DNA from 3 places in the Lysobacter sp. HA35 genome. Region 3 is predicted to be linked to each of the others. Evidence: predicted binding sites of a transcription regulator. Region 3 holds the regulator's gene; each other region holds the start of a gene.
The links. Region 3 encodes HrcA, which represses chaperone genes, less so after heat shock. Its sites were predicted from a motif close to TTNGCACTCNNNNNNNNNGAGTGCNAA; they were not measured.
Positions count from the first base shown of each region.

Region 1: groES (co-chaperone GroES) is a predicted target of HrcA. The motif match lies at 1,979-2,005, and genes of this name have one in related genera.
Region 2: rpoH (RNA polymerase sigma factor RpoH) is a predicted target of HrcA. The motif match lies at 2,235-2,261, and genes of this name have one in related genera.

Region 1 is NZ_JBSSDY010000001.1:3,206,711-3,211,039, reverse strand. Features, by position in the region: gene groL (chaperonin GroEL) at 1-1,570, opposite strand, end outside; gene groES (co-chaperone GroES) at 1,633-1,920, opposite strand; gene ACVWZN_RS15660 (helix-turn-helix domain-containing protein) at 2,510-2,911, shown strand; gene cutA (divalent-cation tolerance protein CutA) at 2,944-3,267, shown strand; gene ACVWZN_RS15650 (protein-disulfide reductase DsbD domain-containing protein) at 3,260-4,329, shown strand, end outside.
Region 2 is NZ_JBSSDY010000001.1:2,308,864-2,313,192, forward strand. Features, by position in the region: gene ACVWZN_RS11375 (metallophosphoesterase family protein) at 1-273, opposite strand, end outside; gene ACVWZN_RS11380 (RNA 2'-phosphotransferase) at 276-872, opposite strand; gene ACVWZN_RS11385 (hypothetical protein) at 872-1,198, opposite strand; gene rpoH (RNA polymerase sigma factor RpoH) at 1,340-2,224, opposite strand; gene ACVWZN_RS11395 (LacI family DNA-binding transcriptional regulator) at 2,457-3,494, shown strand; gene ACVWZN_RS11400 (alpha/beta hydrolase) at 3,507-4,329, opposite strand, start outside.
Region 3 is NZ_JBSSDY010000001.1:898,174-902,502, forward strand. Features, by position in the region: gene fur (ferric iron uptake transcriptional regulator) at 1-291, shown strand, start outside; gene recN (DNA repair protein RecN) at 317-1,993, opposite strand; gene hrcA (heat-inducible transcriptional repressor HrcA) at 2,078-3,133, shown strand; gene grpE (nucleotide exchange factor GrpE) at 3,206-3,739, shown strand; gene dnaK (molecular chaperone DnaK) at 3,839-4,329, shown strand, end outside.

The DNA of each region.
Region 1 (4,329 bases), 2.3 Mb from region 3:
GCTCACCGACCATCGCTTCGGTCGTGATCATCAGGCCGGCGATCGACGCGGCGTTCTGCAGCGCGGTACGCGTGACCTTGGTCGGATCCAGGATGCCGGCCTCGATCATGTCGACATACTCGCCGGTCGCGGCGTTGTAGCCGTACGCGCCATTGCCTTCGACGACCTTGTTGACGATGACCGACGGCTCTTCGCCGGCGTTGGTCACGATCTCGCGCAGCGGCGCTTCCATCGCGCGCAGGGCGATCTGGATGCCGTGGTTCTGGTCTTCGTTCGCACCGGTCAGGCCCTTGATCGCGGCCTTCGCGCGCAGCAGCGCAACGCCGCCGCCCGGAACGATGCCTTCCTCGACCGCCGCACGCGTGGCGTGCAGGGCGTCTTCGACGCGCGCCTTCTTTTCCTTCATTTCGATCTCGGTCGACGCACCGACCTTGATCACCGCGACGCCACCGGCGAGCTTGGCAACGCGCTCCTGCAGCTTCTCGCGGTCGTAGTCGGAGGAGGTCTCCTCGATCTGCGCCTTGATCTGCTTGATGCGGCCTTCGATGCCACCGGTTTCGCCGGCGCCGTCGATGATGGTGGTGTTCTCCTTCGAGACCTGCACCTTCTTCGCGCGGCCGAGATCCTTGATCGTCGCCTTCTCGAGCTGCAGGCCGACTTCCTCGGAGATCACGGTGCCGCCGGTGAGGATCGCCATGTCTTCCAGCATCGCCTTGCGGCGATCACCGAAGCCCGGCGCCTTGACCGCGCACACCTTGACGATGCCGCGCAGCGTGTTGACGACGAGGGTCGCCAGCGCTTCGCCTTCGACTTCCTCGGCGATGATCAGCAGCGGCTTGCCGGCCTTGGCCACGCCTTCGAGCACGGGCAGCAGGTCACGGACGTTCGAGATCTTCTTGTCGTGCAGCAGGATGAACGGGTCGTCCAGCTCGGCCTGCATCGACTGCTGGTTGTTGATGAAGTACGGCGAGAGGTAGCCGCGGTCGAACTGCATGCCCTCGACGACGTCGAGCTCGTTCTCGAGGCCCGAACCGTCTTCAACCGTGATCACGCCTTCCTTGCCGACCTTGTCCATCGCCTGCGCGATGAGGTCGCCGATGTTCTGGTCGGAGTTGGCCGAGATCGCACCGACCTGCGCGATTTCCTTGCTCGTCGACGACGGCTTGGAGATGTTCTTCAGCTCGGCGACGGCAGCGGTGACCGCCTTGTCGATGCCGCGCTTGAGGTCCATCGGGTTCATGCCGGCGGCGACCGCCTTCATGCCCTCGCGGATCAGCGCCTGTGCGAGCACGGTCGCGGTCGTGGTGCCGTCACCGGCGTTGTCGGAGGTGCGCGAAGCGACTTCCTTCACCATCTGCGCGCCCATGTTCTCGAACTTGTCGGCCAGTTCGATCTCCTTGGCGACGGACACGCCGTCCTTGGTGATCGTCGGCGCGCCGAAGCTCTTCTCGAGCACGACGTTGCGGCCCTTCGGGCCGAGCGTTGCCTTGACGGCATTGGCGAGCACGTTGACACCGCGCAGCATCTTGGCGCGCGCGTCCTCACCGAAACGAATTTCCTTGGCAGCCATTTGCAATTACCTCTGTCAGCTAAAAGTGTTCAAAAAGGAGATGCGGGTACGGAAGGACGCGATCAGCCGAGGACCGCGAAGATGTCGTCTTCCTTCACCACCAGGTACTCGGTGCCGTCCAGCTTCACTTCCGTGCCGCTGTACTTGCCGAAGAGCACCTTGTCGCCGACCTTGACCTTCGGGGCGCGCAGGTTGCCGTTGTCGAAGGCCTTGCCTTCGCCGACCGCGACGACTTCACCCTTGATCGGCTTTTCGGTGGCCGAATCGGGGATGACGATGCCACCGGCCGAGACCTTTTCTTCTTCCATGCGCTTGATGACCACGCGGTCGTAGAGCGGCTTGATGTTCATGCACGAACCTCCGGCTAAGCGATTAAGTGATTGAAATTACAGCGAAAGACGGGAAATTTTAGCAGTCGACGCCCGCGAGTGCCAAACACCGGGCGTGATGCGCCCGCATCGCGGACGGGGCGGGATATGGGATGCGCCTCGCGGCTTTCAAGGGCCAGCGGGCGAAAAAGTTCGGACGAACCCGAGGCCTGCGGTCGTCACAAGTACGAAACGCGCAGACAAAAAAAGAGCGCGTCCCGAAGAAACGCGCTCTCGGCTTTTGAGGATGGCTATCCGAGCTCGCGCGATCCGGCGCGTCTCCCCAAGAACCCGTGACCCCATGTCTGCCGACGGTCCCTGTCGACGTGGGGCGATTGTGGGCGGTCCACGTCACCCGCGCCACCCCGCCGCTACCGATAGAGACGTCCGATTCCGGTAGCGGATGGAAACCGGACATTTATGAAATCGTATTCATTCCCGGGTTTCATCCACCCTTCATCCAATAGTGTGACCCGAAGCGCACCTCATGCCGGTTTTATTGGTAGCGAGGTGAAAAACGGTAAACTCGGCCCTCGGGCGTCATTTTCACTGACGCGGAGCGTCACTTTCGATGAATTCCCAGCAGCGAATCCGCCTCGCCCGACGCCACGCTGGCCTGTCGCAGTCGGCGCTGGCCGAGGCCGTCGGCGTCCAGCGCAGTGCGGTGAGCCACTGGGAGGCCGTGCAGGGCAAGAGCCCGAGCATGTCCAACCTGCGCCGCGTGGCGACGGTGACCGGCGTGCAGTTCGAATGGATAGCGACGGGCCGCGGCCGCATGGCGCTGTCGGCCGACGACGCGATGGACGGCGTCGCCGCGGTGGACGCCACGATGGTGGACGAGCCGCTCGAGCTGCGCATGCTCACCGCCTTCCGTAGCCTGCCGCCGCGCAGTCAGGCGCCACTGGTGGAACTGATGGAACAGATGGCCGCGCTGCGCACCGGCCGCTCCCGCAGTTCCAAGCGCGAAACCTGAGGCCGCGCGCGGCCGCTCGCTACAATCGACGCATGCACGCCGTCGTCCTTCATTGCACCTGCCCGGACGCGGCGACGGCCGATCGCATCGCGACCGCGCTGGTTGACGAACGCCTCGCCGCCTGCGTGCAGCAACTGCCCGGCCTGCGCTCGACCTACCGCTGGGAAGGCCGCGTCGAACGCGCCGACGAGATCCTGCTGCTGATCAAGACGGCGGACGACCGCATCCCCGACGTCATCGGTCGCGTACAGACCTTGCACCCCTATGACGTGTCCGAACTGCTCGCGCTCGATGCGACGGCCGGCGCACCCGCCTACCTCGACTGGGTGATCGCCCAGAGCCGACCGAATGCCTGACCTGTTGCGCCGGATCGCCGGCACCTGTTTCCTGCTCCTCGCCGCGGTGTCGTTGCGCGCGCACGCGATCACGCCCGATCAGCTGCCGCCGGTCGACAGCGTGTTTGTGCCGAGCGCGCGTTACACCGACGGCGCGATCGAAGTGCGCTGGACGATCGCGAAGGGCTACTACCTGTATCGACATCGCATCGGCGTGCAGGCCGACGCCGGCTTCGACGCGGGCGCAGTGCGGCTGCCCAAGGGGAACGCGCATCACGACGAATTCTTCGGCGACGTCGAGACCTATCGCGATGCGCTCGTCGCCACGCTGCCGGGCACGCCGTCGGCCGCCACCACTGTCGTGACGATCAAGTACCAGGGCTGCGCGGATGCGGGCGTCTGCTATCCGCCGCAGACGCGACGACTGACTGTCGACCTGCCTCTCGCGAACATGGCGCCTGCGTCCGCACTCGGCCGCTCGCCTTTCGCGCTCGCACGCGGCGCGACCGGCGGCGTCGACGCCGCACCGCTGCCGGCCGAAGACGCGTTCCGTTTCGAAGCGATTCCCGGCACGTCGAACGCCGTGCTGGTGCGCTTCTCGCCGGCGCCGGGCTACTACCTGTATCGCGATCGCACCACGTTCCAGCTCGATGCCGCGTCGCGCGCTGCGGGCTTCGCGCTCGCCGCGCCGCGCTGGCCGCAGGCGCGCATGCATCGCGACGAACATTTCGGCGACGTCGCGGTGTATTTCGACCCGGTCGACCTGACGTTGCCGGTGACGCGCACCGCGACGACCGCGCGAACGCTCAAGCTCACCGCACGCTTCCAGGGCTGCCAGAACGACGGCATCTGCTATCCGCCGATGACGCGGACGGTCGATGTGGAGTTGCCGGCGGGTGCGATTGCGACGACTGCGGCGAGCGCGACACCGACTGCGTCGTCGAACGATGTCGCGTCGTCCGCAGCAAACGACGCAGCGAGCATCGCGACGACGAACAACGACGCACCCGTCGCGGCGAGCACCCCGCTCGCGATGCCCGCACGCCAGGCACCGCCCGCGCCACGCAGCGTCCAAGCCGGCGA
Region 2 (4,329 bases), 1.4 Mb from region 3:
CGGTGGATACGTGGCGAGCGTCTTGATGTCGTGCAAAAGGTAGATGGCGACGCCGCCGAGTTGCACCGTCCGTGCATCCGGTAGATCGCGCGCCCAGTCGGCGGTGTCGTTGTTGCCGCGAATCGCTGTCACCGGCGCAATGTCCGCGAGCGCGTCGAGGATGGACGCGGCGCCGATGTCCCCGGCATGCAGGATGTGGTCACTGCCGCGCAGCGCTTCGATCGCCTCCGGCCGCAGCAGGCCGTGCGTGTCGGCGATCAGACCGATGCGCATCGTCAGACGTCCGGAGCTGTTGAAGCGGCGTCTTGCGCATCGCGCTGCACAGCATCCAGCGGATACTCGATGAAGCGCGGCGGTACCTTCTCGATGAGCCAGACGCCGTTGTCCGAGCGGTAGAACATTTCGCCGGCCGTGTGCAGCGCATGCGCGCGGATGCCGAGCACCGCAGGCACCCCATGACGCGCGCCGACGCGGCGTGCGGTGTCGGCATCCGTCGCGAGATGCACATGACGACGTCGACCGCGATGCAGGCCGTCGCGCAGGATGGATTTCAGATGCCGCGTCGCCGTGCCGTGGAACAGGCGTTCCGGCGGCTCGACCGGGACGAGGCCGAGATCGACGTCGATCGAATGACCCTGGTTCGCCCGAATACGCGTGCCGCTCGCATCGACGGCGAAGCGCTGCTTGTCGTTGCTCGCGACGATCTCGTCGAGCGTTGCGCGATCCAACGCGACGCTGTGCGCCGCGGCCGCCGCAAGCAGTTCATCGACATCGGCCCAACCCGCGTCGTCCAGCGACAGGCCGATCGACTGCGGCGAATGCCGCAGTACGCGGCTGATGAAACGGCTCTGGCGGACGAGCTCCGCGCGCATCAGTGCGGGCGATTGCCGCGTCGACCGAACAACCGACTGAGCCCGGAACGCGCCGGCTCGCGTGCATCGCCGCTGCGACCCTCCTCGTTCGCGATCGCGGCAAGTCGCTCGTCGAGTTCCGCGATCAGCTCGTCGAGAACATCGCCGGTCGAGCGATCGGGCCAACGCTGCAAAGCCTGCATGCCCATCTCGATGAACTCCGCGCGCGTTTCCGCGGGCAGGCCGAGTTCTCGTTCGGCGAACCATCGCTCGAAGCGAAGGCTGACCTGCGCGGCCGCAGTGGCGGGGTCGAGATGCGTAGCAGGCGCTGGCGGGGTCGGATCCATGGCGACGCTCCGATGGGCACTTCGATATAGCGAATCGGTCGAACGCGGCGCGTGAGCGGCGGTTGCAACAGATGTTTGCGGACGCACAAATGCGAACGGCCCGGTTTCCCGGGCCGCCCACCGTGAGACTCGTGTCGCCGCTTACGCTGTGAACAGTGCGCGCATCTTCTTGAGTGCGTTCGCCTCGATCTGGCGGATGCGCTCGGCCGACACACCGTATTCGTCGGCGAGTTCCTGCAACGTCACCTTGTCCTCGTCGAGCCAGCGACGACGGATGATGTCGCGCGAACGCGCGTCGAGTTCGGACAGACCGTCGCGCAGGACGTCGAGCTTGCTGCCCTCGTCGTCCTCGCGCTCGTACAGCTGCGACGGGTCCTCGCCCTGCGCACGCAGATACGCGACCGGCGACGGCGGGCCGTCCTCGTCGCCATCGTCCGGCGCATCGAAGCCGATATCGCGACCTGAAAGACGCGACTCCATCTCGAGCACTTCGCGCTCGGACACGTTGAGGTCAGCCGCGACCGCACGCACCTCCTCCGCGTTCATCCAGCCCAGGCGCGTCTTGCTCTTGCGCAGGTTGAAGAACAGCTTGCGCTGCGCCTTGGTCGTGGCGACCTTCACGATGCGCCAGTTCTTCAGGATGAACTCGTGCATCTCGGCGCGGATCCAGTGCACCGCGAAGCTGACCAGGCGAACGCCCTGGTCGGGATCGAAGCGCTTCACCGCCTTCATCAGGCCGATGTTGCCTTCCTGGATGAGGTCGCCGATGCCGAGGCCGTAGCCGTTGTAGCCACGGGCGACATGCACGACGAAGCGCAGGTGCGAATGCACCAGCTCGCGAGCGGCGTCGAGGTCCTCCTCGTCGCGGTAGCGGCGCGCAAGGCGCTGCTCGTCGTCGACGGTGAGCACGGGGATGCGGTTGACCGCGCCGATATAGGCCTCGAGCGAGCCGAGCGGGCTCAGCCCGACCGCCGACACGGCCGGCAGGCTGTTGGGAACGAGAGCGGTGGTGGCTGTCTGGGTCATAGGCTCTAGGTTAGCAGTCGGGTTATTGGACTGCTAAAGGGTCCGGGAGTTCCGGACCGTTGCATCCATGGGACGACGAAAGCGGAATTCTCTCAATCGGACCGTTCATGACGCGTAAAACCGGCGGTATGGAGCTGAATCCTCGGCATGCGGGCGCGCGAGCCGCTTTTCCAGCCCTGACCGATGGCAGGGTCCGGTGCGGGCGACCAGCGGCGGCTACACTGCCGCCCGAATGACCAAGCGAACCAGGCCGACCTCCTTCGACATCGCCTACCGGGCGGGGGTTTCGCAGGCGACCGTGTCCCGCGTGCTGCGCGGCAGCCCGCTGGTCAACGAGGAGACGCGCAAGCGGGTCGAGGCCGTCGCCCGCGAGCTCAACTACAAGGTCGACCGCCGCGCCTCCAGCCTGCGCACGCAGAAGTCCGGCACCCTCGCCCTCCTGCTGTTCGAGGACCCGACGCCCGACGAGTCGCACATCAACCCGTTCTTCCTGTCGATGCTGGGCTCGATCACCCGCGCCTGCGCCCGCCACGGGCAGGACCTGCTGGTCTCGTTCCAGCAGCTGTCCGAGGACTGGCATTCGGACTACGAGGACTCGATGAAGGCGGACGGGCTGATCCTGCTCGGCTACGGCGACTACGAGCTCTATCGCGACAAGCTGTCGGCGCTGGTCGAGCGCGGCACGCACTTCGTGCGCTGGGGTGCGGTGGCCCACGACCAGCCGGGCGTGTCGATCGGCTGCGACAACGTGCACGGCGGGCAGCTTGCGGGGCAGCACCTGATCGCCTGCGGGCGGCGACGCATCGCCTTCCTCGGCCATGCGTCGAGCCACTACCCGGAGTTCCTCGATCGCTACACCGGCTGCGAGCGGGCGCTGGTTGACGCCGGCCTCGGGCGGCTTGACCGCGCGTTGCAGGTGGATGCCGAGACCAGCGAGGAATCGGGCCATGCCGCCGCGATCCAGTTGCTCGCGCGTGGTCGCCCGTTCGACGCGGTATTTGCTGCAAGCGACCTGATCGCGCTCGGCGCGATGCGCGCGCTCCGCGAGGCCGGTCTGCGCATTCCCGACGACGTCTCCGTCGTGGGCTTCGACGACATCCCGATGGCGCGCTTCGCCACCCCGCCGCTCACCACGGTGGTGCAGGACACCCAGCGTGCGGGTCAGCTGCTCGTCGCCACGCTGATGCAACTCGTGCGCGACGAACCGGCGGAGAGCGCGATGCTGCCGGCGGCGCTGATGGTGCGGAAGTCGTCCTTCGTCTCGGGGTAGCGCGCCACGTAGTCACCGCGCCGCGCGCGGTGCATCGACGAAGCGCCGGATCGACGTGAGTACCTCGGGGTTGCGCGACGGGTCGTACAGCGCCGCGATCGTCGCCAAGTGCCCGCCGCTCGGCAGGATCACCAGCGACACCGGTTCGTGCTGCGCGCTAAGCCGACGCGCGAGTTCGCGACTCTGCGCGGCGCCGACCGTGGTGTCCGCATCACCGTGCACCAACAGGAAGGGCGGCTCGTCGCCGTCGACCTGGCCGACCGCCTGCGCGAGCGGCCACTGCGCGGGCGGGCCGAAGATCGGCGCGAGATCGGGGCCGATGTGGAAGTCGTACGGGCCCGACAACCCGATGACGCCCGCCAGATCGCGCGGCTGCATGCCGTGCGGCGCGAGCCACCGTGGGTCGGCGCCGATCAGCGCGGCGATCTGTGCGCCGGCGGAATGCCCGGCCACGAACAGGCGGCGCGGATCACCGCCGTACGCTGCGGCGTGCTCTCGCGTCCAGGCGACCGCCTGCGCACCGTCCTCGACGAAGCCCGGAAAGCCTGCGCGCGGCCACAGACGGTAGTCGGCGACCACGGCCAGGATGCCCTCGCCGGCGAGGCGACGGCCTACGAAGCGGTAGTCCTCGCGTTGACCGGTCTGCCAGGAACCGCCGTAGAAGAACACCACGACCGGTGTCGCCGACGTGGCGGTCGCCGGGCGATAGATGTCGAGCGACAGTCCTCGATCCGCGGCATACACGACGGTCGCCGTGGGCGCCTCGAGCCCCCGATTCGCGACTGCGAACACCAGCGACTGGCAGCCGCTCACGGCGGCGGCGGCGACCGCCAGC
Region 3 (4,329 bases):
CGCCTGCTCGAAGACGGCGAGGACATCGGCCTTGCGACGGTCTACCGCGTGCTGACGCAGTTCGAAGCCGCCGGGCTGGTGCTCAAGCACCATTTCGAGTCGGGCCAATCGGTGTACGAACTCGATCGCGGCGAGCACCACGACCACATGGTCGACGTGGACACCGGCAAGATCATCGAGTTCGAAAGCGCCGAGATCGAAGCGCTGCAGCAGCGCATCGCAGCCGAACACGGCTACGACATCGAAGCGCATTCGCTGGTGTTGTACGTGCGGCGCAAGAAGACCGGCTGAGTTCCGGTCGCGTCGCAACGCGACGTCAGCTCACATCCTGCAGAAGTCGTTTCGCCGCAGCACGCGCCTCGCGCGTGAGTTCGACGCCGCCGAGCATGCGCGCAAGCTCGTCCTGTCGTTCCGCCGGCGATAGTGCGACGACTTCGCTCTGCGTCACGCCGTCGCTCTTGGATTTCATGACGCGGTAGTGCGAATGACCCTGCGCGGCGACCTGGGGCAGATGGGTGACGCACAGCACCTGGCGGCGATGGCCAAGCGCACGCAGTTTTTGACCGACGATGTGCGCGATCGCGCCGCCGATGCCGGTGTCGACCTCGTCGAAGATCATTGTGGGCACTGCATCCAGACCGAGCGACGCGACTTCGATTGCGAGCGAGATGCGGGCAAGTTCGCCGCCCGACGCCACTTTGCGCAGCGGGCGTGTCGGCTGACCGGGATTCGCGCTCACCATGAACTCGATGCGTTCCGCGCCGTTCGGGTCGGGGCGTTCCGTAGTGGTCGGTTCGAACGCAACTTCGAACGTGCCGCCGCCCATGCCGAGTTCGCCCATCAACGTCGTCGTTTGCGACGAGAGCGAGTGAGCCGCTGCAGTGCGAGCGGAAGTCAGTTTCGATGCCGCGTCGCGCCATGCGGATGTTGCGCGCGCGATCTCGCCGTCGAGCTTTTCCAGGCGCTCCCCGGCTGTGCGTAAGGCCTCGACTTCCTCGCGGATCGCATCCCGACGCACCCCAAGCTGCTCGGCCTGCACGCGATGTTTGCGTGCGAGTTCGTGCACGCGGCCGAGGCGATGTTCGAGGCGTTCGAACGTGTCCGGATCAATATCGAGATCGCTTCGCACGCGATCCAGCGCGGCGATCGCTTCGTCGATCTGGATCGTCGCGAGGTCGAGCATTCCGTCGACTTCACCGAGCCGCGGCTCATGTTCGGTCGCACGCGCAAGCTCGGCGCGAACCTGGCCGAGAACGCGCGAAATCGACGGGCCGTCATCGCCGCCGAGGCGCGAGAACGCGTTGTCGCAGGCCGCTATCAGCGCGGTCGCGTGACCAAAGCGGCGATGGTCGGACTGCAGCTTCTCGATGCTGTCCGGCTCGATGTCTTCGCGCTCGAGTTCGTCGAGCTGGTGCTGCAACCATTCGATTCGATCGGAGACGTCACCCTGCGACGACAAGCGATCGCGCTCGCGCAACAGTTCGCTCCATGCAGCCGCGGCGGGCGCGACCTGCGCGAGTTCTCCATCCGTGCGCCCGAACGCATCGAGCAGCGCGAGCTGGCTCGTACGCGACAGCAGCGCTTGGTGCTCGTGCTGGCCGTGAATCTCGACGAGATGGCCGGCCAGTTCGGTGAGCTGCGCGATCGTCGCCGGTCGACCGTTGATCCATGCCTTCGACCCGCCGTCGGCGCGGATTACGCGACGGATGCGACAGGTGCCGGGCTCGTCCTCGTCGTCGAGTTCGTTCTCGCGCAACCAGTCGCGCGCGGCGATGGCGTCGGCGAGGTCGAACGCGGCCGAGAGTTCGGCGCGATCCGCGCCGTGGCGGACGACGCCGCTGTCCGCGCGCAGGCCAGAAATCAGCCCCAACGCGTCGACCAGCAACGACTTGCCGGCGCCGGTTTCGCCGGAAATCACCGTGAGGCCGGGTCCGAATTCGAGTTCGGCCCCCGTGACGACGGCGAACTGCTTCAGCGAGAGTTGGGTCAGCATGGCGCGAATTGTGCCCGGCCCGGCGTCGCACGCGAAGCGACGACATCGCTTGCACGCCCGCTGCCCGCAGCTTATAGGTCCGACATGAGCCGCCGTCCCCTCGACCCCAGCCAGGATCCCCGCGCGCGGCAGCTGCTGCGCACGCTGATCGCGCGCTACATCCGCAACGGCGAACCGGTCGGGTCGCAGACGTTGGCGCGCCATGCGGGGCTCGACGTCAGCGCAGCGACCATCCGCAACATCCTGTCCGACCTCGAGGATGCTGGGCTGCTCAGCGCGCCGCATACGTCCGCCGGCCGCATCCCGACCGCGCAGGGCTACCGGCTCTTCGTCGACTCGCTCCTTCAGGTCAGTCCGTTACCAGACGGCGAGATGGCGCGGCTGCGTGGCGAGCTGCCCACCGGTTCCGGCACGCAGGCGCTGCTCGGCAGCACGACCGAACTTCTGTCCGCGATGACGCATTTCGTCGGCGTCGTCAGCGTGCCGGGCCGCGAGCAATTCGCGTTCCGCCGCATCGACTTCGTCCAGATCGACGAGCAGCGCGTGCTCGCGATCCTCGTGTTCTCCGACGGCGACGTGCAGAACCGCATCATCCAGGCGCGTCGGCCGTTCGAATCGGGCGAGCTGGAACGCGTCGCCAACTACCTCAACCAGCATTTTGCGGGCCGGCCGCTCGCGGAGATCCGCGCGATCCTGCTGCACGAAATGCGCACCGCGCAGGACGAATTGCATCGCCTGATGGACCGCTCGATCGAACTCGCCGAGCAGGTGCTGGTGCCGGGCGACGAGGACATGCTGGTCGCGGGCCAGACGCGCCTGATGGGCGTGCAGGAACTGGCCGACATCGAGCGCCTGCGGGAACTGTTCGACGCGTTCTCCCGCAAGCGCGAGATTCTGCAGCTGCTGGAGCGTACCGCACAGGCGCCCGGTGTGCGCATCTTCATCGGCGAGGAGACCGGGCTGGCGCCGCTGGACGGCGTCTCGCTGGTCACCGCGCCGTACGGTTCGGGCGGTCGGGTGCTCGGCGTGCTGGGCGTGATCGGCCCGACACGCATGGCCTACGACCGCGTAATCCCGGTCGTGCAGGCCGCGGCGGACATCCTCGGCGATGCGCTGAACACGGGCGATCGCGGCAGCTGAAGCCTTGAATCGGCGGTCGACGGCCCCATAGCTGGCCCGGCGCGCGACCCGCGCGAAGGAGACAGGCCTGCGATGACCACCGAACAGACCGTGCAACCCGGCGCCGACCCGGCGCAGCCGCCCGCCGGCGAAGGCGTGAAGGATTGCTGTGCCGCGCTGCAGACGCAGCTCGACAGCGCGACCAGCGAACTCACCCAGCTTCGCGAGGATTCGCTGCGCGAGCGCGCGGAGCTCGAGAACCAGCGTCGCCGCATCGCGCGCGACATGGATACCGCCCGTAAGTTCGCGAATGAGCGCCTGCTCGGCGAGCTGCTTCCGGTGATCGACAGCCTTGAAGCCGGCCTTTCGCAGGCGTCGGCCGATGCCGGCGCGCTGCGCGAGGGCATGGAACTCACGCTCCGGCAGCTGTTGAAGGTGGCGTCGGACAACGGCCTCGTCCCGGTCGACCCGAAGGGCCAGCCGTTCAATCCCGACCACCACCAGGCCATGAGCATGGTTCCGGGCGGCGACACGCCCGACAACCACGTCGTGCAGGTCTACCAGAAGGGCTGGCTGCTGAACGAGCGGCTGTTACGCCCCGCGTTGGTGGTAATCGCGCAGTCCTGATCGCATCCGGCGCCTTGAACCGGCGCCAGCGGTCCATAGATACGGCTTATCGGCGCTGACCCAGCGCCCCCGAATTCACGAATTGGCAGGAGCAACCCCATGGGCAAGATCATCGGTATCGACCTCGGCACCACGAACTCGTGCGTCGCGGTCATGGAAGGCGGCAAGGCGAAGGTCATCGAGAACGCGGAGGGCGACCGCACCACGCCGTCCGTCATCGCGTACACCAAGGACGGCGAGATCCTCGCCGGCGCCTCGGCCAAGCGCCAAGCGGTGACGAACCCGAAGAACACGTTCTACGCGGTGAAGCGGCTCATCGGCCGCAAGTTCACCGACGCGGAAGTGCAGAAGGACATCGGCCTCGTTCCGTACAAGATCTCGCAGCACGAGAACGGCGACGCGTGGGTGGAAACTGCCGACGGCCGCAAGATGGCGGCGCAGCAGATCTCGGCCGAAGTGCTGGCCAAGATGAAGAAGACCGCCGAGGCCTATCTCGGTGAAGCGGTGACCGAAGCGGTGATCACCGTGCCGGCGTACTTCAACGACTCGCAGCGCCAGGCAACCAAGGACGCCGGCCGCATCGCCGGTCT